DNA from 3 places in the Ancrocorticia sp. genome. Region 1 is predicted to be linked to each of the others. Evidence: riboswitches for the same ligand, from Rfam matches in the RefSeq annotation. Region 1 holds a riboswitch; each other region holds the start of a gene.
The links. Region 1 has a riboswitch for thiamine pyrophosphate ahead of ACTHV6_RS08710 (MFS transporter). Riboswitches for the same ligand answer to the same signal wherever they lie in the genome.
Positions count from the first base shown of each region.

Region 2: linked by a shared signal. The riboswitch ahead of ACTHV6_RS02350 (thiamine ABC transporter substrate-binding protein) and the one ahead of ACTHV6_RS08710 (MFS transporter) in region 1 are both predicted to bind thiamine pyrophosphate.
Region 3: linked by a shared signal. The riboswitch ahead of thiM (hydroxyethylthiazole kinase) and the one ahead of ACTHV6_RS08710 (MFS transporter) in region 1 are both predicted to bind thiamine pyrophosphate.

Region 1 covers NZ_JBQCZW010000025.1:12,395-19,537, reverse strand. The annotation lists gene ACTHV6_RS08725 (DEAD/DEAH box helicase) at 1-206, opposite strand, end outside; gene ACTHV6_RS08720 (thiamine phosphate synthase) at 256-945, opposite strand; gene thiM (hydroxyethylthiazole kinase) at 942-1,796, opposite strand; gene ACTHV6_RS08710 (MFS transporter) at 1,793-3,229, opposite strand; TPP riboswitch at 3,219-3,313, opposite strand; gene ACTHV6_RS08705 (glutathione S-transferase C-terminal domain-containing protein) at 3,887-4,984, shown strand; gene ACTHV6_RS08700 (GNAT family N-acetyltransferase) at 4,981-6,276, shown strand; gene ACTHV6_RS08695 (ABC transporter permease) at 6,276-7,143, shown strand, end outside.
Region 2 covers NZ_JBQCZW010000003.1:122,396-129,538, reverse strand. The annotation lists gene ACTHV6_RS02355 (ABC transporter permease) at 1-627, opposite strand, end outside; gene ACTHV6_RS02350 (thiamine ABC transporter substrate-binding protein) at 631-1,677, opposite strand; TPP riboswitch at 1,709-1,811, opposite strand; gene ACTHV6_RS02345 (DUF4235 domain-containing protein) at 1,823-2,113, opposite strand; gene mnhG (monovalent cation/H(+) antiporter subunit G) at 2,123-2,497, opposite strand; gene ACTHV6_RS02335 (monovalent cation/H+ antiporter complex subunit F) at 2,490-2,888, opposite strand; gene ACTHV6_RS02330 (Na+/H+ antiporter subunit E) at 2,888-3,526, opposite strand; gene ACTHV6_RS02325 (Na+/H+ antiporter subunit D) at 3,519-5,096, opposite strand; gene ACTHV6_RS02320 (Na(+)/H(+) antiporter subunit C) at 5,086-5,535, opposite strand; gene ACTHV6_RS02315 (Na+/H+ antiporter subunit A) at 5,532-7,143, opposite strand, start outside.
Region 3 covers NZ_JBQCZW010000018.1:20,109-27,251, forward strand. The annotation lists gene ACTHV6_RS07220 (FecCD family ABC transporter permease) at 1-547, shown strand, start outside; gene ACTHV6_RS07225 (ABC transporter ATP-binding protein) at 656-1,510, shown strand; gene ACTHV6_RS07230 (TenA family protein) at 1,507-2,259, opposite strand; TPP riboswitch at 2,329-2,418, opposite strand; TPP riboswitch at 2,524-2,623, shown strand; gene thiM (hydroxyethylthiazole kinase) at 2,611-3,447, shown strand; gene thiE (thiamine phosphate synthase) at 3,444-4,262, shown strand; gene thiD (bifunctional hydroxymethylpyrimidine kinase/phosphomethylpyrimidine kinase) at 4,259-5,122, shown strand; gene ACTHV6_RS07250 (M3 family metallopeptidase) at 5,350-7,143, shown strand, end outside.

The DNA.
Region 1 (7,143 bases):
GGGTAGAGGGGACGGTTCGTCGATTCGGCCCATGCCACGAACTCCTCATACACCGCGTCCTCCGGCGGGGTGTAGCCGTAGGCATCCTCGATACGGTCCAGCGCTAGGTTGAGCGGGGGCTTGGGGAGGACACGCTGGGGTCGCGCGGGATGTTGCTCGGGCTGCTGGGGCTGCTGGGCTGGTTGCGAGGTATCGGTGGCGGGCATTCTTCTAGGGTGCCACATTTAGCTGATTGGTGCCGTGAGCGGACGGCGATTAAAGCTCCGGTTGGGCAGTCTGGGCAGCTAGGGCAGTCTGGGCAGCCGCGAACGATCCAAGAATCTGGCTCACCGTGGCGCGTGGATGATCCGACGCCATGATGGCCCGGACGAACGCCACCCCGGCAACGCCGGTGGCGGCAAGATCGGCAACGTCCGCTGGCGTGACATCGCCAATGGCCACCACAGGAATCGTTGTGGCAGCTACGAATTCCGGGTAGCTGGCTAGGCCGAGTGGCGGGCGGCCGGGATCTTTCGTTGGTGTGGGTCTGAATGGGCCGGCGCCAAGGTAATCAACCAGAGTCGCATCGGCCGCCTGAACTGTTTGAAGGGTGCCGGTGGTCAGGCCGATGATCGCGTCCGGTCCGAGCATTGCTCTGGCGTCAGGTACTGGCAGATCATCTTGGCCGAGGTGCACCCCGGCCACTGCATGGCCGGCGCGTACCGCGGCGAAGGCAACGTCTGTCCGATCATCGATCACCACGGCGGTGTGCGGGTTCGCGCGTTGGACGGCATCGGCCACGGCGCCGGAAAACTGGAGCAACGCGGAGGTGCTCAGATCCTTGGCGCGGACTTGAATGATCCCTGCACCACCCGCGGCGGCCTCTGCCGCAACGCCGACGGTGCGTGAATCGGTTCCTGATGTGACTAGGTAACACCGCACATCGAGCGGCCCTGTTGTCCTCATGATTTCTCCTCATGTTGTGCGTTGCGTTCCATGTGATCGGCTACCTCGCCTACTTCGTCTAGAGCATCGAGCAGTGCAATCCGAAACGATCCGGGCCGCGGGGCTCTGGAGGCCGCGAGTTCTCCCGCGATATTCATCCAGAGTGTGGCGGCCGATGCGGCTTCGAACAGGTCGTCGCACGCGGCCATGCAGGCAGCGGTCATGGCGCCTAGGAGGCATCCGGTGCCCGTGACCCGCGTGAGGAGTGGATGGCCCCGTGTGATTGTGCGGGTGGTGTTATTCGGCCCGACGATCAGATCGGTGCTGCCCGATACCGCCACGGCGCCTCCAGTGCGTGCGGATACCTGCCGGGCGGCCGCGAGCGCGGCGCCGGAGCCTTCCGCAGAATCGGCGCCACGCCCTCCTTTCCCTCCCGTGAGAGCAAGAATTTCCGAGGCATTTCCCCGGACAACGGCGGGATGGGAATCCAGCAGGTCTCGCGCCAGAGGCGTGCGCACCGGCGCTCTGCCTATTGCGGTGGGATCCAAAACCCACGGTTGGCCGTCCGATATCCGCTGGCGAACCGTCGGACGAATGCCCTCCATGGCGTCAGTGGACAGGGTGCCCACATTGACTAGCAAACAATCCGCAATCCCCGTGATGACCGGTGCTTCCTGGACGGTCTCGGTCATCATGGGGCGGGCACCGGCGGCAAGTAACCCGTTGGCAACGAAATTCATGGATACCGTTGCCGTGATGCAGTGCACGAGGGGTTGGCCCCGCCGCACTGCCGCAATTGCGGGTGCCGCCGCAGCGAAATCTGTGTCCCGTGCCAGGTCCGTGCCTGGCAGTGCCGCGCCCGTGCCGTTCATCGATCGTTGCCTTCGCCAGTTGGTGCGCCGCCATCTAATGGCACCCCGTCGACAACTGAGGCAACCTCATCGAGATCGCGGGAGATATCACGCCTGCTGAGGGCGGGGCCCAGTGCCGCCCCGAGAATCACGAGGCCGGCGCCCACAACGATTAATCCCATGATCGCCGCGTAGGGCCCGAACCATTCCTGCAACGTGGGCAGATAGAAGGGGTAAAGCGAGGGGATGATGAGTGACCAGCTGTAGACGATCCCGTACCCGGTGGAGCGCACCTCGGTAGGGAATCTCTCGGAAAGGTAGGCGGAGATGGGACCGTAGGCCGCCACAGTTGCCACCTGCAGCAGCGAGGCGCACAGTGCTGCTTGAGCCAGAGTGGTGGATTCGGAGGCCGCCCACCAGATGCCCGGCCCGGCGATCAGCGCCACTGTGCCCCAGATGATGAAGAGGTTCCGCCGGCCGATTCTGGTGGAAATATGGCCGGCGAGAATCATGAAGATCGCCTGATTGATCGAGGCAATTCCCATGGCCACAGAGACTTCACCCGAGGTCAGCCCTGTCTCTTCGCCGAGTTCCGCCGTCATCATGACAACCGTGGTTTGGGTGAGGAAAAAGAGGCCGGTCATGATGATGAACGCCTGCCAGAATGACCTAGACCAGCGCCCCAGTACCACGTCCTTGACACTCGCCTTTGGCCGAGCCGTGGCAGAGCGCTCGCGGTGGAAAATCGGGGCATCCGTGACCCGAGAACGATAGTAGATGAGCATCCCAACCGAAAGCAGCGCACCGATCACGAAGAGGATGCGCCATCCCCATGCCGCATAGGCATCGGGCCCCATGAGCGCCAGCAGCCACGCGACGGCGAATGCAATGGAGGCCTGTGCCCACGGCGCCATCGAGAGGATGAGCCCGCTCATGAAGCCGCGCTTACGAGGGGAGGACCACTCCATAGCCAATGGAATGGCGGCGGAGTATTCTCCTGCGATGAAGATTCCCCCGATGAACCGCAGGGCCAGAATTGCCGCAATGGTTCCTCCGCCGAGAAGCTCGTAGGTGGGCATCACCGCGATGAGCAGCGCGCACAGCGCCGTCCCTGTGATGGCAATCTTCGTGGTGCGGGTGCGGCCCAGCTTGTCCGAGATCCGCCCAAAGATCACGCCTCCCAAGGGGCGTCCGAGCATCATTGCGATCACGACGATCGCGCCCGTGGCGGCCGCAGCCCCCGGCCCAGCGAGCACCGCCATCGCCGGAGCTAGTGCGGTGAGTGGAAGGAACATGTGGACGTTGTCTATCCAATTTCCTACGACACCCGCGCGCAGGGCTGCACGCCCGGCCTTGGGCATGGCGGCTGTAGAGGCAGGAGGTTGTGCGGGCGCTGATGCTTGTGATGTGCCGTCCATGGCGGGCGCAGCAGATATTGAAGCGCGTTGATTCACTGGACAATCCCTTCGCTAGTATGAACCAGATCAGGTTCCACGGGTTTAGTCTCAGCTCCGGTTGGAGCACCCCGTGTCCACGTTCAAGTATGGCATCCCGCGCCTTGCATTCTCACGATGTGAACATGCATTAGACATAAACCTATTACCCCCATATGCTAAAGGTGTTCGATTACAGATCACACATGAGAGGGGCGAGCACATGCACAATCAGCAGCTCACCACGAACCTCTACTTCACCCGTGCGGCCTTCTGTTGTCGAATGTGTTGTCGCTAGGCACAGAGTTTTCAACGAAGCCTTTTCTCTGGCCAACCGCAACACGGTGAGCAGCGCCCGTACCATCTGATCACGTATCCCGAGGTCAGTTCGCAACGGGCTCCTGCAGACCGTTTGTCGGCACACCCATACCGCCAGCTTCACTAAAACTCATCCTGCTGCCTTAGCCGAAGCCACTGCCGCCCTCACACGCAGCTTTCCCACGCAGCCTCGAAGGGCAGAGCGTATTTTCTTGCATCCAAAATGCGGGATCTTATACCCAAAACGCAGTGTTTTCCCCGCGAGAGCGCATCTATCAGCATATTTCCGTTCTTCACAAATCTTCTCCACAAACTTTCTTCACACATTCAGCAGACCAATTCCTTCAAAGGAGCACTCCCATGACCGCACTTAAAGCTTCAGTTGAATATGAACTTCTCAATCCTCCGGCCCGAGACGATAGTGCGAAAATGCCAGAAGTTGTTTCCGAGCAGACCCCCGATGGCGGGTTCCGCCGCCAACGCAACTGGTTCACGGCTCGCTTTGGCCAAGAGGATGGCCAATGGCCAGTTGAGGCAGGGCGATACCGCCTGCTAGGAAGCGTCGGTTGCGGGTGGGCACGGCGCCAGCTCATCGTTACCCGGTTGCTTGGCCTGCAAGAGGCGCTCCCATTTGTCCTTCTGTACGGGCGGGATTCGCAAGGTTGGCGCATCTCCGATAGTGACGGCGATGTTGTCCAGCGTTTCGGAACCGACCGCCTCAACGATTTCTACCGAGCCACGGATCCCACCTTTGCCGGCCGCGGCACATCCCCAACCGTCATTGACACGGTCACGGGAAAGGTAGTGACCAACAATTACCACCTTCTCCCCATCGATCTGGAGACGGCGTGGAAGCCACTTCACAAGGCAGATGCTCCCGACCTCTATCAGGCAGATCTGCGCCAAGAAATTGACCTACTCAACCAGCAGCTATTCGACGATGTGAACAACGGGACCTACAAGGCCATCTTCGCTCAGAGCCACAATGCGGCGCTCGCCGCCAAGCGCATTTTCGAGGCTCGGTTGGCCGATTACAATTTCCGTTTAGCTTCGCGGCGCTACCTGTTCGGCGATCGCCTGACCGATTCCGATGTTCGCCTGTTCCAAACTCTCGCATCCTTCGAGCGCAACTACCGCCCAGGCTTCGTGGAGCTGTTCGGTCAGGACGATTCGATCCAGATCAGCGACTACCCCAACCTGTGGGCCTACGCCCGAGATCTGTTCCAGAACGGCCTAGTAGATGACCGGGAAAAGTACTTCCTCGGCCTTGTGCCAGGCCCGTCGGGAGAGTACATCAACAAAGGCGTCATCCGCGGAGAAACCTCCTACCTGCCCACACCGGAAGAATCGCTCGCGGCATGGTTGGAGCCGGCTGGGCGCGAGGGCCTTACGGGTTCGCCCCTGTACACGGGCCCCGGCGGCGGTGGCTCTTATGAGTTGTGGAGCTTTGGAGCATGAGCATCACGTTGAATCCCACCCCGTCGAACCCCACCTCGCTCCACCCCGAGGAGTTGCGCCCCGTCCCCTTAGACGCGGATCATGTGCTGCGTTTGGCTCAGCCACACGAATACGAAGAATTCGGCAACATGCTTGAGGATGCCTTCACCCACGGATGCTGGGTCACCGAGGAGTACAGGCGTGGCCTCCACGCAATTAGCGCGCGGGCAGAAACCAACTACATCTGGGCTGTTGAGCAGCGCTCCTCCGGGAGAATTGTGGCTGGCGTTCTGACTCCGCATCCCGAAGCGATCGCCCGTGGCACCTCAACATTTAACATCCTTGGCGTTGCGCGGGCGGGGCGCGGAAGGGGCATCGGCCACAAGCTGGTGGAGCACGCCATTGACCAAGCACGAACCAACGGTGCAGAAACGATCAGCATCAACTCTTCCCCACACATGGTCCACGCCCACAATCTTTACTACCAGCACGGCTTCCATCGCAGGATCGAACGCGAAACCAAAGTGGTAGATCACGGGCAGCGCCTGTATTCCTTCGAACTTCGGCTCGCACCACCAACATCCCGATTCACCTCAAGGAGGGCTGACACAATGCCCGCACTGTCTCTCACTGACCCGCAGGCTTCGCCAGATAGCGTTCTGAGCCTGGGTCCGTCCCCGATCACCGTTGCCCTGAACCCCACCGACCCCGACCACCTGAGCATCAAGATCTTGTTGAGGCTCACCACGGCGGGGGAGGAATTCGCCGTCGTCGATACGAAAAAAGATCCCGCCCGGATCCACCTCACGCGCGCAGACCGGACGGAAGCGGATCTTGCACCCAAGGACGTGTTGGACGCGCTTGCGGGCGCCCCGACCGGCGGCGCCCCGTACACCGAGGCCTCCATCAGGCAGGATCTGATCGAGGCAGGACGGCGGCTGCCTCGCGCGGCGAACGAGGAGAAGGAAGCGCTGGCACGACTCATCTACGCACGGTTGGGGGTGCTCGATTACGAACTGAGGGACCCGGATGCCTACGTTGCCGGGACCGAGCCCACGCTCGTGGATATCCAGCTTTTCTCAGTTCTTGCCCTGTTCGATCAGGGCATTCGGCGCGAGTTCGGATGGGGCGCGGCCTCAGTTCGCGATTATCCCTATGTGTGGCGGTACGCGCGCAAGCTCGCCCAGCGCCACGGGCTTTTGACACAGAGCGAAAAGCAGTGGATCGGGCTGGACGGCGCCGGCGCGGACGGTACCAACGCTGCATGGGACATTCCCTACCGCATCCTCGAACCGCTGGATAGGGAGCCGTGATGAGCGTTCACTTTGTTGCGCCGCATGACACGGCGCCCCACGATGCAGTAGTCCGAGACGGGGCGCCAGATGCCACGGCGCAGGACGGCGCACCCGAAACCCCCAACGCCGCCCTAGTTGACGGCATCAGCCGCGCGGACCGCATCCGGGCGCTCGCCTGGCAGCTGGCATGGAAGTTTGGCGGGGCCGCGCTGGTGCTGTGGGCCGCCGTGACGGTGGCGTTCTTGGCGATTCACTTTGCGCCGGGTGACACGGCCTCTATGCTGCTGGGCCAAGACAACCGCAACGATCCGGTGCTGCGTGCCCAAGCGATCGAGCGGTGGGGGTTGGATCAGCCGCTCATACTTCAGTACCTCAGCTACTTCGCTGGCATCTTTCACGGTGATTTGGGCGAATCCTACGTTTTGCGCAAGCCTGTCACGGAGGTCCTTGGCGAGCAGCTCCTTCCCACGATCCAGCTGGCGCTGACCGCAACGGTGCTGGCGTTCGCCATCGCGTTTGTTTCGGCTCTGGTCACCTCGGGCCGCGGCGGGGCGCTGCGTTCGCTGTGGCGGGGCGGGGAGCTGGTGTTGGTTTCCCTTCCCCCGTTCTGGTTCGGCATCGTGTTGCTGGCGGTCTTTTCTTTCAATCTGGGTTGGTTCCCGGTTTCGGGGGCGGGCTCGATATCCGCACTGGTCCTTCCAGCCATCGCGATGGCGGTGCCCACCGGCGCGTATCTGGGGCAGGTATTCCGCGAATCCACCGAGCGATCGCTTGAGGCCCCGTACACGCTCACGGCGCGCTCGCGGGGCGTGGGGGAGTGGAAGGTCCGCACCCACCATTCGCTCCGCCATGGCTCCCTGCCGGTGGTCACGCTGACGGGGCTCA
Region 2 (7,143 bases), on a different contig from region 1:
GCGCAAGGGAGATGCCCCCAGTGTTCGTGCCGCCTCCTCCGCACGCGGATCCAGCCCGGCCCACATGCCACCAACGGTGCGCACTACAACCGAGAAGTTGAAGAACACCATGGCCATCACCACTGCGCTGGCCGTACCGTCCAGTCCCAACGCCTCATACGCCCCACCTTTACCAAGCAGCGCGCGGAAGGCCACGCCCACCACAACGCTGGGCAGCACGAAGGGAACCGAGGAAATGGCGCGCAGCACGCGGCTCCCCGGAAACGTGCACCGATAAAGCGCATAAGCCCCCGGAATACCCAGCACCACCGCCCCGGCGGTCCCGCCCAGCGCCATCCACAGCGTTTGCCAGATGATCCGCCACGTGCGTTCTTGGCTCAGAACCTCGGCGAAACCCGAAAAGTCCCAGCCCGCATCGCCCACGAATCCGCGAACCAGCATGGCCGCGACGGGCCACACGAAGAATACCCCGAGGAAGGCAACGGGCAAAGCAACAGCGCCTGACCATGCCGCGATCTGGCCAAGCCCGGCGGGGTTGCCACGCCCAGCACGGTGCCGGGCAGCACGAACGTCTGGCCGAGCCCCGCCACCCCGGCCGCCCCCGCTCGATCGGTGCGTGACCTGCAAAGGTTAGTTCCCGCTCTCCTCGTACAGTGCGGTCCAATCCTTGATCCACGTGTCGCGGTTCTCCGCCACAACGGCGGTATCGGCCTCGATCGGATTCTCGGGAGCAGCGGCATATTCAGCCCACTCCTCAGGAAGCTCGACCTGATCGTTGATGGGGTACATGTACATTTCACCAGGGATCGCTGCCTGCACATCGTCCGAGAGCATGAAATCGATGAACGCCTGAGCTCCCTCGGGGTTAGCTGCCCCTTCCACAACGCCGGCATATTCGATCTGCCGCACGCAGGTATCGTCCAGCGATCCAGTTGCCCCAGCGCTTTCGGCCGGTGATGAGGCGTAGGAAACAACCAGCGGGTAATCGCCTTCGCCCTCAGCGCCAGAGAAATCAGAGTAGTAGGCATCCGACCATCCGGAAGCCACCTTGGTGCCGCCATCCAGCAGGCTCTGCCAGTAGTCCAGATAGGAATCCTCGCCCAGGGCCTCAACGGTTCCCACGAGGAAGGCGAGCCCGGGAGAAGAAGCCGCCGGATCTTGAACCACAAGAAGCTCAGCGTATTCAGGCTTGGCCAGATCATCGAAGGTGGCCGGCTCGTCCATACCCTGTTCCTCGAACCACGCGTGATCCACATTCACGCACACATCCCCCAGATCGATGGGGGTCACGGCGCCGTCTAGCGTGTAGTCCGCCCCACTCGCTGGCAAATCCCCAGAGGTGTAGTTGGCGAACACACCCTCATCCACGGCCTTTTGCACGGAGAAGTTCTCCACGCCGTACACGGCATCCACCGTGGGGTTGTCCTTGGCCAGAATCAGCTGGTTGACAACAACCCCGGCATCGCCGGGCGCCGTCGTCGTCAATTCAAAACCTGATTCTTCCTCGAACCGGTCAATTAAATCCTGCGGAACGTTAAACGAATCGTGGACCAGAACCGTGACGGAATCGGGCGCCGATCCCGCGTCCCCACCCTGCGAATCGTCCCCGGAGCAGGCGGCGAGCCCACCCAAGGCCAACGCTGCCACTGCCGTAGCCGCGATTTTCTGCTGCTTCATTCTTCCTCCAATCAAGGAGGGCTCACCGAAGTGAGGAGAGAACTCGACTCCCTAGCGCCGGTATGATCCGGATCAGGTTCGAGGGTCTGCTTTCGCACTCTCAGCACCGCGTTGGCGCTCCCCTGTCGATCCCACAGCCTAGCAATCAGTCCGCCGCGTTGGCTACCTCGTCCGCAACCTGCTGGGCACCCTCAGCGGCCCTGTCCAGCCCATACCACTTGGAGGCCTGACGCATCACCAACTGGTTCACCACCGCGGCCACGCTGGCGGACACCACGGAAAAGACCAGAGCATCGCGCAGCGGTTCGGTGTAATCCTCCTCATTGGGATGGTCCCGGCCAACGGCCACCTTCCAGATCCCGTCCGCGAGTTTATTCGCGAGGAAGCCTGACACGATTCCGGCGCCAGCGCTGATGATTTTCCAGCCGATATCCATACCTTCTCCTTAATGAGTGTTCTTCCTATTATCGCGCTCGGTTGGCGCCACGTGTAGGTCCTCCCGCAAATCGTCCACCACCAGTTCGCCAGAATCCACCCTGCCCGTGCGGTATCCGGCGCGCGAAAGCATGTGGGCCGAAATCGGGGACGTGATGAGTTGGAAGGCAATCACGAGGATCATCGTCCACGTCATGGTGGAATCGCGCACGATCATCGCCGCGCCGGTCAGGTTCAGGATCAGCGAGAGCACTTGCGGCTTCGTGGCAATATGCTGGCGCGAAATCAGGTCCGGGTAGCGCGCCAGCCCGATCGCGGCGATCAGCGTGAGCGTGCAGCCAAGGATGAGGAAGATTGCACCGGCGATGTCCAGAACGTCATCCATTGGTTTCCTCCTCGTCGCTCCCATCCGGATGGACGGGTTCGGCACTATCTTCGTCCGAATCAGATTCTTCTTCCGCTGCCTCCGCGGCCGCGATCGCTTCTTCCTCCTCGATGGTGAGGATTCGGCGTTTGCCCGGATCGTCGGGGCGCGCGGCTCGTGCGAGGGTCACCGATCCGAGGAAGCCGACGACGGAGACGACGACGAAGACAGCCAACAAATCCGCCCTGGTGGTATATGCAACGAGGAGCGCCAGGGCCCCCAGCACGATGGAGGTCATCACGTCCACGCCAACCATGCGGTCAAGCGTGGAGGGGCCACGTTCGATGCGGAACAGCACGGCGGCGGCAGCGATGAATAGCATCACGCCGCATACTCCAACTACCCAAATCATTAGTCCTCCTCCGTCGATTCGTACACTGGGGCGAATGGGACCGGCAAGAGGCCCGATCGGGAGGTGGGGCCCGGTACGAAGCCAGCGCGAATAAGTTCGTCGCGTGAGGCGAATGCGCGCAGAATCCTCTCCTCTAGGTCGAGGATCGAATTGTGAGCAGCCGAAACACCGCCCGATAGGCCTACATCGAATACGTGAATGTACATCGTGCCGGTTGAGGCGTCCGCTTCCACCGGGACTGTGCCCGGAACTACCGCGGCCATGCCGGCTGCCATGGCCAAATACATGTCAGATTCGGAGCGGAGCTGAACGCGGATGATGGCGGCCTTGGCTTTTCGCCCGCGCACGATGAAGAGTGCCTGCTGAATGGAGGAGAACACCAGATCGTAAACGAAGTGTGCGCCGAGTATCACGAGGCCGCGCGGGCGGAAACGCCCATCGAAGCTCATGGCGGGGAACGGTGCCACGCTGGTGATTGCGAGCGCGAGGATGAAGCCCGAGACGATATTGCCAGGGGTGACTTCACCCCACAACAACACCCAGACCAGCGTGCACCAAAAGAGTGTGCCCAGCGAGGCGTGTGGGAAGCGGCCCGGGCGTTGCGTTGCTATTCGGATAGCGTCCCGTGACTTACTCATCGTTGCCTCCTTCGGGCTCCTCCATGTGATCATCCGTGACGTTCGGGGAAATACCTTCCCCACGTTGGCCTTCCTGTGGAAGAACGGTGGCGATGTAGGGGGCACGTGCTCTGAGTTCAACCGCCGTGTCATCTGTGAAGTGGCGCAGTGGGTTTGCGATCACTGACAACCCCAGCGTAACGGCTACCAGCGTGGCGGCAATACCGATCATGCCCTTCGGGCAATCATTCTCCGGCAACGGGTCCGGGGCCTCCTGCCAGAACGCCATGTTCCACACGCGAATCACGGCGTACAGGGTAAGGATCGAGGTGATGATTCCGGCTGCAATCAACAGCCAATCCAAACCGGTGCCACGATGCGCCGATGCCTCCATGAGGCCCAGTTTGCCGAGGAATCCGGACATCGGTGGGATGCCTGCAAGGTTGAGCGCGGGAATCAAGTAGAGCGCCGCGATGAGGGGGGTTCCGGCAGCCAAGGATCCCAGCTTGCTCATCGAGGTGGTGCCGGTGCGGCGTTCGATCAGGCCCACCACCAAGAACAGTGTTGTCTGGACCGTGATGTGGTGAACCGCGTAGAAGACTGTGGAGGAGAAGCCGCCCGTGGATCCCAGCGCGACGCCCCACACCATGTAGCCCATGTGGGAAACGAGAGTGAAGGACAGCAGCCTCTTAATGTCCTTCTGAGCAACCGCGCCCAGAATGCCAACAAGCATTGCCGCCACGGCGAACCACGCGAGCACATCGTTCAAGGCACCGTCCGGGAACAGCAGCGTTTGCGTGCGGATGATCGCGTAAATGCCCACCTTCGTCAGGAGGCCAGCAAACACGGCTGTGACGGGAGCCGAAGCCGTTGGGTAAGAATCTGGGAGCCACGCAGAAAGCGGGAAGATAGCGGCCTTGATCGCAAACCCAATCAAGAGCAGCACCTGCAAGATCATCTGTATGCCCTGATCCAGTTCCGGAAGGCGCAGGGCCAGCTGGGCCAGATTCACCGTGCCGGCAGCGGCGTAGGTGAGCCCAATTGCCACAAGGAACACCATGGAAGACACGAGAGAAACAATCACGTACACCGTGCCGGTACGCATGCGCTCCTGAGTCCCGCCCATCGTGATCAACACGAAGGAGGAGGCCAGCAAGAGCTCGAATCCCACATAGATATTGAACAGATCCCCGGACAGGAAGGCATTGGACACCCCGGCGGACAGCAGGAGGAACGCCGGATAGTAGATCGCCGAAGGGGCACCCTTATCGCCATCTGCCACACCTTGGAACACTGAATACAGCAAAACCAGAAGCGTGACGGTCACCGACGTGACCAGCAAGAGCGTAGAGAGCTTATCGGCCACCAGCACGATGCCCACGGGTGCGGCCCAGCCGCCCATGTTCAGAACAATAGGCCCGTCGAGCGAACCGATGAGAAGCGCGATCGCTGCCGCCAACACAAGGCTCAGCACGCCAATCGTGGCGATGAACTGAAGGAACCGGAACCGCTTGGCTGAGAGCAGCAGCAGAATGCCTGCGCCCAGCATGGGCAGCACCACGGGTAGGGCTAGGAGGACATTAAGATTCACTATTTCCTCCATCGGTTTCATCGTGGAATTCGGCTACCGTTTCAACAAGATCGCCCTTATCCTCGTGTTTCTCCATCGCTTCAGCGGCCTTGCGCTTGGCAACGGCACGATCCTCGCGATCATCGCGGACTTCATCGTTATCGCGGAGCTGCCACGATCTGTAGGCCATCGCCAGCAGGAAGCCGGTCATTCCCAACGTGATGACAATGGCCGTCAGAACCATCGCCTGAATCAGGGGATCCGCCATTGCTTCCGGCTCTGCGGTCCCAACAATCGGCGGCTCACCGGAGCGCCCACCGGCTATCAGGAACACAATGTTGATTCCATTGGAGAGTGCCGCGAGGCCAAGAACAATGCGTGACAGGCTTCGCTCAAGAATCAGGTATACGCCAACGGCCACCAGAACCCCGGCAAGAATGACTAATGCTAGCGAACTCATGCGTTCTCTCCCTTCGCTTCGGAGGAACTAGAGGAGGAACTAGAGGAGGCTGAAGAACTCGATGTGCCGCGCTCCCACTCCTTGAGTGATGACTCATGAGGGGGCGATGCCAGCTCGCGGTGAGCGTGATCCATTCGCGCGGGGCTAGGTTGCTGAGTGCCAGAGCCCTGTGTGCCTCCCGGGAGATCATCGGATTCCTCGTCACGTCGCAACATAGCTTCGGCATCCATCTCATGCTTGAGTGCCGCGCGATCATCCTCGTGAGGAACAATGATGAGATCATCTGGGCCCTGCAGTCCTTCGAGTTCACCGTGGCGATCAATCTCGCCGCCGAGTGATCGCAGGATTTCCAGCGTCATACCCACTACTGCCAAGTACACACCGATATCGAATATCAGGGCGGTGGCAATGTGGATCGATCCGAAGATCGGGACCGTGGCATCGATCATCGCGGTCTGTAGCGGAACTCCTCCGGCAAACACTGGAGCAATCACGGCCACCACAATGAAGAGCAGCCCGCCGCCCATGAGATAGGAGGGAAGCACCGGCAGCGCGGCGCCCAGCTCAAATCTGCCTCCAGCAAGGTATCGCAGAGCAAACGCGATTCCCGCCAACAGGCCACCAGCGAACCCACCACCCGGCTGGTTATGGCCGGAAAAGAGGAGGAAGAGAGACACCATGACAATCGAGTAGAAGACGATTCGTGTTCCAACAACCAAGATGACCGGCCGCGAGGAAACGCCGCGGCGAACAACTGTGGAGAGCCACGAGCGTTCCCGGCCTTGTTGTGAGGGGCGCTCGCTGCCAGCATCCACGGAGTGGTAATCGCCGGAATCCACAATCTCCACGAACTTCTCGCGTACACGGGACTGGGCTGGCCCAAGGATGTTGCGCAGGCGGTCTGTGCGTCCCGTGCGGTCACGAACGAACAGCAGTGAAGCAATCCCCATCGCGCACACCACCAGCACGGCCGATTCGCTGAGCGTATCCCACGCGCGGATATCAACGAGGGTCACGTTCACGATGTTGCGCCCATACCCGAAGTTGAAGCCCTCTTCGGCGAAGAGCGTGGAAATTGGTTCGTGCTCCCGTGCGTTAGCGGCGATGAGAGCCGCTAGGGACACCATCAAACCGGTGAGTCCTGCCAGCATAATCCGCCGGCTGCGCGAGCCGCGGAGCGGGCGGTTGGAGAAATAGGGTGGCAGGCGGCGCACCACCAACACGAACACCACCAGAGTGATCGTTTCTGACAGGACCTGTGTGAGCGCTAGATCTGGGGCGCCGTACAGCTCATAAATCAGCGCAATTCCATAGCCCACTACTCCCATCAAGAGAACGGCTTTCATGCGGCGGCGCGAGCGGGCGGCCAGAACGGCGGCAGTCACCACTACGATGACAACCGCCCCTTGGGCTGGCGAATCCCACAACCGAATACCGTCCGGAAGGTTGGCTCCGCCGGCCAAACCCGCCACAATCACGGTGACAAGTGTGAATCCAAAGATCGTGGAGAGGTAGGCGGGCAGCGATCCACGTTGGGTGGCGCCGGTAACGCGGCCTGAGAGATCTTCAAGTCCGCGCAAGGTGGACTGGTACACCTTGTCCGCGGCG
Region 3 (7,143 bases), on a different contig from region 1:
TATCGGCATCGCCGTTTCCGCTGTGCTCGGCTCCTTCAACACGTGGCTCATGCAGTCCGCAAACCTCGAAGTAGCCCTGAGTGCCGCCGTGTGGGGCGCCGGCTCGCTCAACGGCATCAACTGGGAACAAGCCTTATGGGGCGGCCTCATTGTTATCCTCCTGCTGGCCGGCGGGGGCGTGCTGGGGCGCGGGCTTCGGCAGCTGGAACTGGGGGATGACGCCGCACGCGCCACCGGTGCGCGCGCCGAACCGGTCCGACTCTCCATCATGGTGATCGGCGTGGCCCTGACGGCAACGGTCACCGCAGCCGCCGGCCCGATCGCCTTTGTTGCCCTCGCCGCCCCGCAAATCGCGCACCGCCTGACCCGGAGCATCGGCATCACTGTGGCGCCCGCCGCCTGCATGGGGGCACTCTTGCTGGTGGTGGCCGATTTGGCTGCTCAGCATCTGCTCTCCACGATGCTGCCCGTTGGTGTGGTCACCGTTGTGATCGGCGGCGGATACCTCGTGTGGCTAATCGTTCAGGAGGCGAGGCGCCGTGTGTAAGCCGCCCACATGCCCCACATGCCCCACATGCCCCACATGCCCCACATGCCCCACATGCCCCAGACGGCCCCCGCAAACATCCGGAATCGTTACCGAAAGGATGCACCCATGACAGTTCCCGCAACAGAACGTCCCTCATCGGCCGGCACGTCGGAAGGTAGTTCGAATTCGGGCAGCTCGGACCGCCTCCACGCCGAAAACGCCACCATCGGCTATGACAAGCGCACCATTTCCCAGAATCTCTCTGTCTCGATCCCGGACGAATCCTTCACGGTGATCGTTGGCCCGAACGCCTGCGGCAAATCCACGCTCCTGCGCGCCCTCAGCCGCCTTCTCCAACCAAGCAACGGCCAGATCGTCCTAGACGGCCGCGATATTCATTCCTACCGAGCAAAAGAAGTGGCGCGCCGCATCGGCCTCCTCCCTCAAAGCTCCATCGCCCCGGATGGCATCACGGTGGCGGACCTCGTGGCGCGCGGGCGATTCCCGTACCAGAAGCTGATTCAGCAGTGGACCGAGGCGGACGAAAAGGCCGTGGCCGAAGCAATGGAAGCCACGGGCGTTAACGGGCTCTCGGGACGGCTGGTAGACGAGCTCTCCGGCGGCCAACGCCAGCGCGTCTGGGTAGCCATGGCGCTCGCCCAGGAAACCGACATCCTCCTCCTAGACGAACCCACCACCTTCCTCGACATCACCTACCAGATCGAGCTCCTCGAACTGCTCACGGACCTCAACCTTGCCGGCCGCACCATCGTGGCCGTCCTCCACGATCTCAATCACGCCGCGCGTTACGCCAGCCACCTCATCGCCATGCGCGACGGCCACATCATGGCCGAAGGCACCCCGCGCACGATCGTCTCCGCAGACCTCGTGGAACGCGTATTTGATCTCAAGTGCCTCGTGGTCCCGGACCCGGCCGTGGGCACTCCGCAGGTTGTTCCGCTGGGTAGGGAACGGCGTTAGTTTTGTAACGACGACGAACCCGCATCCAGCCCCTGCTGCCAGAATTCCTTCTCAAGCCTTGTTGCCGCGCGGAAAACCCGCACTAGTTCGGCGAACCGCCGCGAGCTGATCGCCCCGCCGTCAGAAAGCGCATCAAGGCGTGCGATAGCCGCTGCTGCTCCGGCTTGGAATTCCGCCCCGGCGTATTCCTCGATCCATTCTGCGTAGGGGTGGGCCTCGCCGTCACCGCCCGTACTGCCCGCGCTGCCTCCCGCGCCGCCTACCGCGCCAGCCCTTTCTCCCAACCCAGCCCCATTCGCCCGGAGCACTGGCTCAAGCGCGGTCCCAATCTCCGCGTATCCGATCACGCATGGGGCCAGAGCAATGTGCAGATCCAGCAGATCGCCGGACATCCCGGCGTCCAGCACGTACCGCGTGTAGGCAACGGTGCCCTGCTTTTCCGGAGCCGCGTCCAGCTCCTCCAGAGAAATCCCCCACCGCTCCGTCAGGCGGCGGTGCAGCTTCGTCTCGTCAAGGATGAGTGAGAGCGCATCGCTGGCCTCACGAATGTCCGCGAGCCTCCGGCTCTTGTATGCGGCCAAGGCATTCGCGCGGGCGAACTGAATAAGGAACAGGTAGTCCTGCACGAGGTAGTCTTGAAAGGCCTGGAGCGGCAGCGTTCCTTCCCCAAGCCTCTGCACAAACTCATGGTTGGTGTAGGCCTCCCACTCGGGGGCAATTGCGTCCTTCAGATCGTCAAACAGTGTCATCGCTCGTCCCTTTCACTACGTCTCATAGACACAGGGCGGGAGCGATGCGCGAGTTGGCGATGATGGCACCGCCCGCATCTTTGACATTCCTCCGCGAGTACGAACTCGATCAGGTTCTCGGGTTTCTCTCAGCCCAGATGGGCACCCCGTGTCTGCAGTACGAGTATCGCACACTCAGCTCACCGAGAGTTTTTATTTCGACGACGACGGCGCTCCGCGAACCTACAAAATCACGCTCGCGGCAGGGCGATCCTTGATAGGGTTACACGTGACATGGGGTGCCACGCGAGAGTGCGGGCTGAGAAAACACCCATCGAACCTGATCTGGTTAACTCTAGCGAAGGGATTGTCATGGTTGACCTCAACCTGCATTCTGCTTACAACACATTGCGTACCACCAACCCGCTGATCCAGTGCATCACGAATACCGTTGTGCAACAGTTCAGCGCCAACGTTCTTCTAGCGGCAGGTGCCTCACCGGCGATGCTGGACCATGAAGCTGATGCCGCGCAGTTCGCTCGGATCGCGAATGGCCTGCTCGTGAACTTTGGGACTGCCACTAGCCACCAATTTCTTGGCGCCGATGCCGCCATTGAGGCGTCTCTTGCAGAAGGCCACCCGTGGGTTCTTGACCCGGTGAGCGTTGGGGCAATCGAGTATCGGACGTCGAGGATTCGCCGTGCTGCCGGCATGAATCCCACCGCGATTCGCGGCAACGCCTCCGAGATCGCGGCTCTGGCCGGTGCCGGGCTTGGCGGGCGTGGAGTTGATTCCACCGATGAGGTGGATGCCGTCCTACCTGCCGCCGCCCAGCTGGCGCGTTCCACCGGAGCGGTTGTTGCCATCTCCGGGAAGACCGACGCCGTAGTTGCCCACATCAACGGGACGGACCATGTTGTGCGTGTGCATGGAGGGCACGAGTTGATGCCGCTCGTCATCGGGACCGGGTGCTCGCTTGGTGCGCTCACCGCCGCCTATCTCGCGGGTGCCGATACTGCCTCGGAACGCTTGAATGTCGTTGTTGCCGCCCACGCACACTTCGCCGTTGCCGGGGAGCGTGCTGGCCGCGATGCTCACGGTCCTGGAAGCTATTCTGTGGCCTTTCTGGACGCCCTCCATGCCGTGACGGCAGAGGAACTGGCGGGCGCACGGGTTGAGCTGAGTTCTCTTGAAAGCGTTGCGTCATGATCGCTGCCAGCCCGCGGTTGGCGGGGATTGATGCCCGGCTGTATCTGGTGACGGATACCGCTCAGTGCGAGTCGGCTGGCCGCAGTGTGGCCGAAACTGTATACGAGGCGGTGGCCGGTGGGGCTGGCATCGTTCAGGTGCGCGATAAGGATCTGGATGATGCTGGCTTTTACTCGCTGACGCGAGAGGTTATCGCTGCCGTAGCCGCGGCTATGGGCGGAAGTGGGAGGTACGTACCCGTCGTCGTCAATGATCGGGTGAACGTAGCCCGGCGGCTTCTGGACGAAGGCATCCCCATTCACGTCCATATCGGGCAATCAGACACCACGCCAGCCCGCGTACGGGCGTTGCTCGGGCCGGGGCCTCTCATCGGGCTCTCCGCGTCCAATACGGCCCAGTTCGCGGCCGCGCGGGCGTCCGGGGCGGTGGATCTTCTGGGGATCGGGCCGGTCTACGACACCTCAACCAAGGCCGATGCGCCGGGAGGGCTCGGGGCCGAGCATCTTGGCGAGCTGGTTGCACAAGCCGGGCTGCCCGCGGTTGGCATCGGTGGGATCACACATGATCGTGCGGCGGAAATCAGGGACTGTGGACTCATCGGGATGTGCGTCGTTTCCGCAATCTGCATGGCAGAGGATCCGCGGCGGGCTGCGGCCGAACTGCTTACTGCCTTCGATCCGGGTGGCCTCATTGGTGGAGTTGAACCGGGCAGTGCCGGTGTGGCAAGGGCTGGCGATCCCCTCACTAGTGCGGACCGTGCCGGCGGCAAGGTTTCCGCCGAAGAATCAACGTTGCGGTTAGGCGGGGCGCGATGAACCGGCCACCAATCGCGCTGTCCATCGCGGGGACGGATCCCAGTGGCGGCGCCGGCATCCACGCCGACCTCAAGGCCTTTGCTGCGCGCGGGGCTTTCGGCACCACCGTGATCACGGCCCTCGTTGCCCAAAACACCCACGGCGTTTCTCGGGTGTATCCCATTCACGATGATTTCGTTGCCGATCAGTTTGATGCCGTTCTGGGCGATATGCCCGTGGATGCCACAAAATCTGGCATGCTGGCCTCGCGATCACTCGTGGAGCTGGTGGTTGATCGCCGGCGCTCTGGTTCTCTTGGCTTCTACACGGTTGATCCCGTCATGGTGGCCACGTCGGGGCATCGCCTTTTGGAGGCTTCGGCTGTGGATGCCGTGCGCGAGCTGTTGCTGCCGGTTGCCGATCTGATCACGCCCAACCTGCCGGAGGCGGCTCTCCTGCTTGGGGATGACGTGGCGGAGGCTGCGAGCCCTCCGGAGATGGTGCGGCAGGCCCGCGAGCTTGTGTCCCGCGGAGCCGGCGCCGTGCTCCTTAAGGGTGGGCATGCACCTCAAGGAGACGTTGTGGATGTCCTGGTGACTGGTAGCGGCGAGGTCAGCCAGTTCATTCATCGGCGGGTGGCCACGCCGAACACTCACGGAACGGGATGCACCCTCTCCGCGGCAATCACCGCCGAGGTGGCGAAGCTCCTACACCAAGGCGCGGGCAACGCGCTGGATGCAGGTCTGTTTCACGAAGCGGTGGCAAGCGCACTGGATTATGTGTCCCGAGCGATTGAATCCGCTGCTGAGTGGCGTATAAGCCTCCAGCCTGAAGGGGCTCATGGGCCAGTGGATCATCAGGTTGATCTGCGGCGGGCCTAAGTGGCTAACCATTCCCGCGAGGTGACGGGTTAAGTCACGAGGTGACATGTTGCAACATGTCAACAGCGGCATTAAAGTGTCTCCTCCCCAAGGGATCAACTCGCAGTGTGTGGAGTCCACTCGCAGAAGGGTCTCCTCCCCAAGGGATCGACTCGCCAAGGGGGCCACTCAACCAGCGTGGCTGATTCAAGTTGCGGAGCGCCCAACCCTGCTGTTGACTGAGGTCCATGACATCGACTCTTCGCCCACTGACCCTGCCCGCTCCTGAGGACACCGCTACGTGGCTGCGAGATCGAGCTACAGAGGGACTGGCCCGCGTCCGCCAGATCGCGCAGGAGTTGAAGTCCGCTCCACCCGCTGACGCGCTCGGCGTCTTGCAGGCGTGGAACGCCCTACAGATTGAGCTAAGCAACGTCCAAGCACCCGCGAGCACATTCGCCCAGTTACATTCTGTCGCGGAGGCTCGGGCAATGGGCGATGCAGTGGATCAAGAAACCTCTCAAGTGAGCACTGCGCTGTGGCTGGACGCTGATCTGTACCGCGTATTCGCTGGATTGGACCCTGCCGGTTTGGATGATGATGCCACTCGGCTCTTAGAGCACACATTGCGGGACTTTCGCCGATCTGGCGTGGACAAGGACGAGGAGACGCGGCAACGGCTGGCTGCCATCGACAATGAGATGGTGCGCTTGGGCCAGCAGATCGAGGAAAACACGCGGAACGATGTACGCGAAATAGCCCTGACTCCGGATCGGCTGGTTGGGCTGCCACAGGACTGGATCGATTCCCATCAACCCGGTGCGGACGGCCTCGTCCGAGTGAATACCGAGTACCCAGATCTGGTTCCCTTCTCCACCTACGCCCATGATGATGCTGCGCGCCGCGAACTGAAAACCGCCTCACTCAACCGAGGCTGGCCTGTGAATGACGCCCTCCTGAAGCAGTTGTTCGGCCTGCGCAGCGAGTATGCCCAGATCTTGGGGTACGCCAACTGGGCTGAATACGATGCCGAGGACAAGATGATCGGCTCGGGCGCGGCGATTGGCGAGTTCATTGAGAAGATCTCCGCTTTGGCTCTTCCATCTGCCCAACGGGACTACGCTGTGCTGCTTGAGCGGATGCGTCAGGACAACCCACAGGCTCAGAGCGTCGATACGGCAGATTCCGCCTATTACGCCGAACGTGTCCGCACGGAACAGTACGGCGTTGATTCGCAGGAAGTGCGCCGCTACTTTGATTTCACCAAGGTTCGTGACGGTCTGCTCGAGGTTACTGGCAAACTGTTCGGTCTCACCTATACCCCAGCCGAGGATGCGGTTCTCTGGCACGAGGATGTCACCAGTTATGACGTGCATTTAGGCGAGACATATCTTGGCCGCATCTACCTGGATCTGCACCCCCGGGACGGCAAGTTCTCTCACGCCGCACAGTTTGATCTGACGTCGGGCGTCACCGGCATTCAGGTCGCGGAAGGGGTACTCGGATGCAATCTCGGGCGGGGCCTAATCGAACACGACGATGCCGTCACTCTCTTCCACGAGTTCGGGCATCTGGTGCATCACCTTCTTGGCGGGCAGACCCCATGGGTGGAATTCTCGGGCGTAGCCACCGAATGGGATTTCGTCGAGGCGCCCAGCCAGATGCTCGAAGAGTGGGCGTGGGATCCGGGAGTCCTGGCGAGTTTCGCCACCGACTCCAACGGTGAGCCCATCCCTAGCAGCCTCGTTGCTCGAATGCGCAATGCGGACGATTATGGCAAAGGCTTTCTCGCCCGAACGCAGATGTTCTACGCAGCCCTGTCCTACGCCTTCCACACGGAAAAGGCTGAGGACCTCACCGCTCGAACCGCGGAATTACAGGAACAGTACTCGCTGTTCCCCTACATCCCGAACACGCATCTGCCAGCGAACTTCGGGCACTTGGTGGGCTACTCGAGCGGCTACTACACCTACATGTGGTCGCTGGTCATTGCGAAGGACATGTTTTCAGCGTTTGACTCCACGGACATGTTCGGCCAAAAG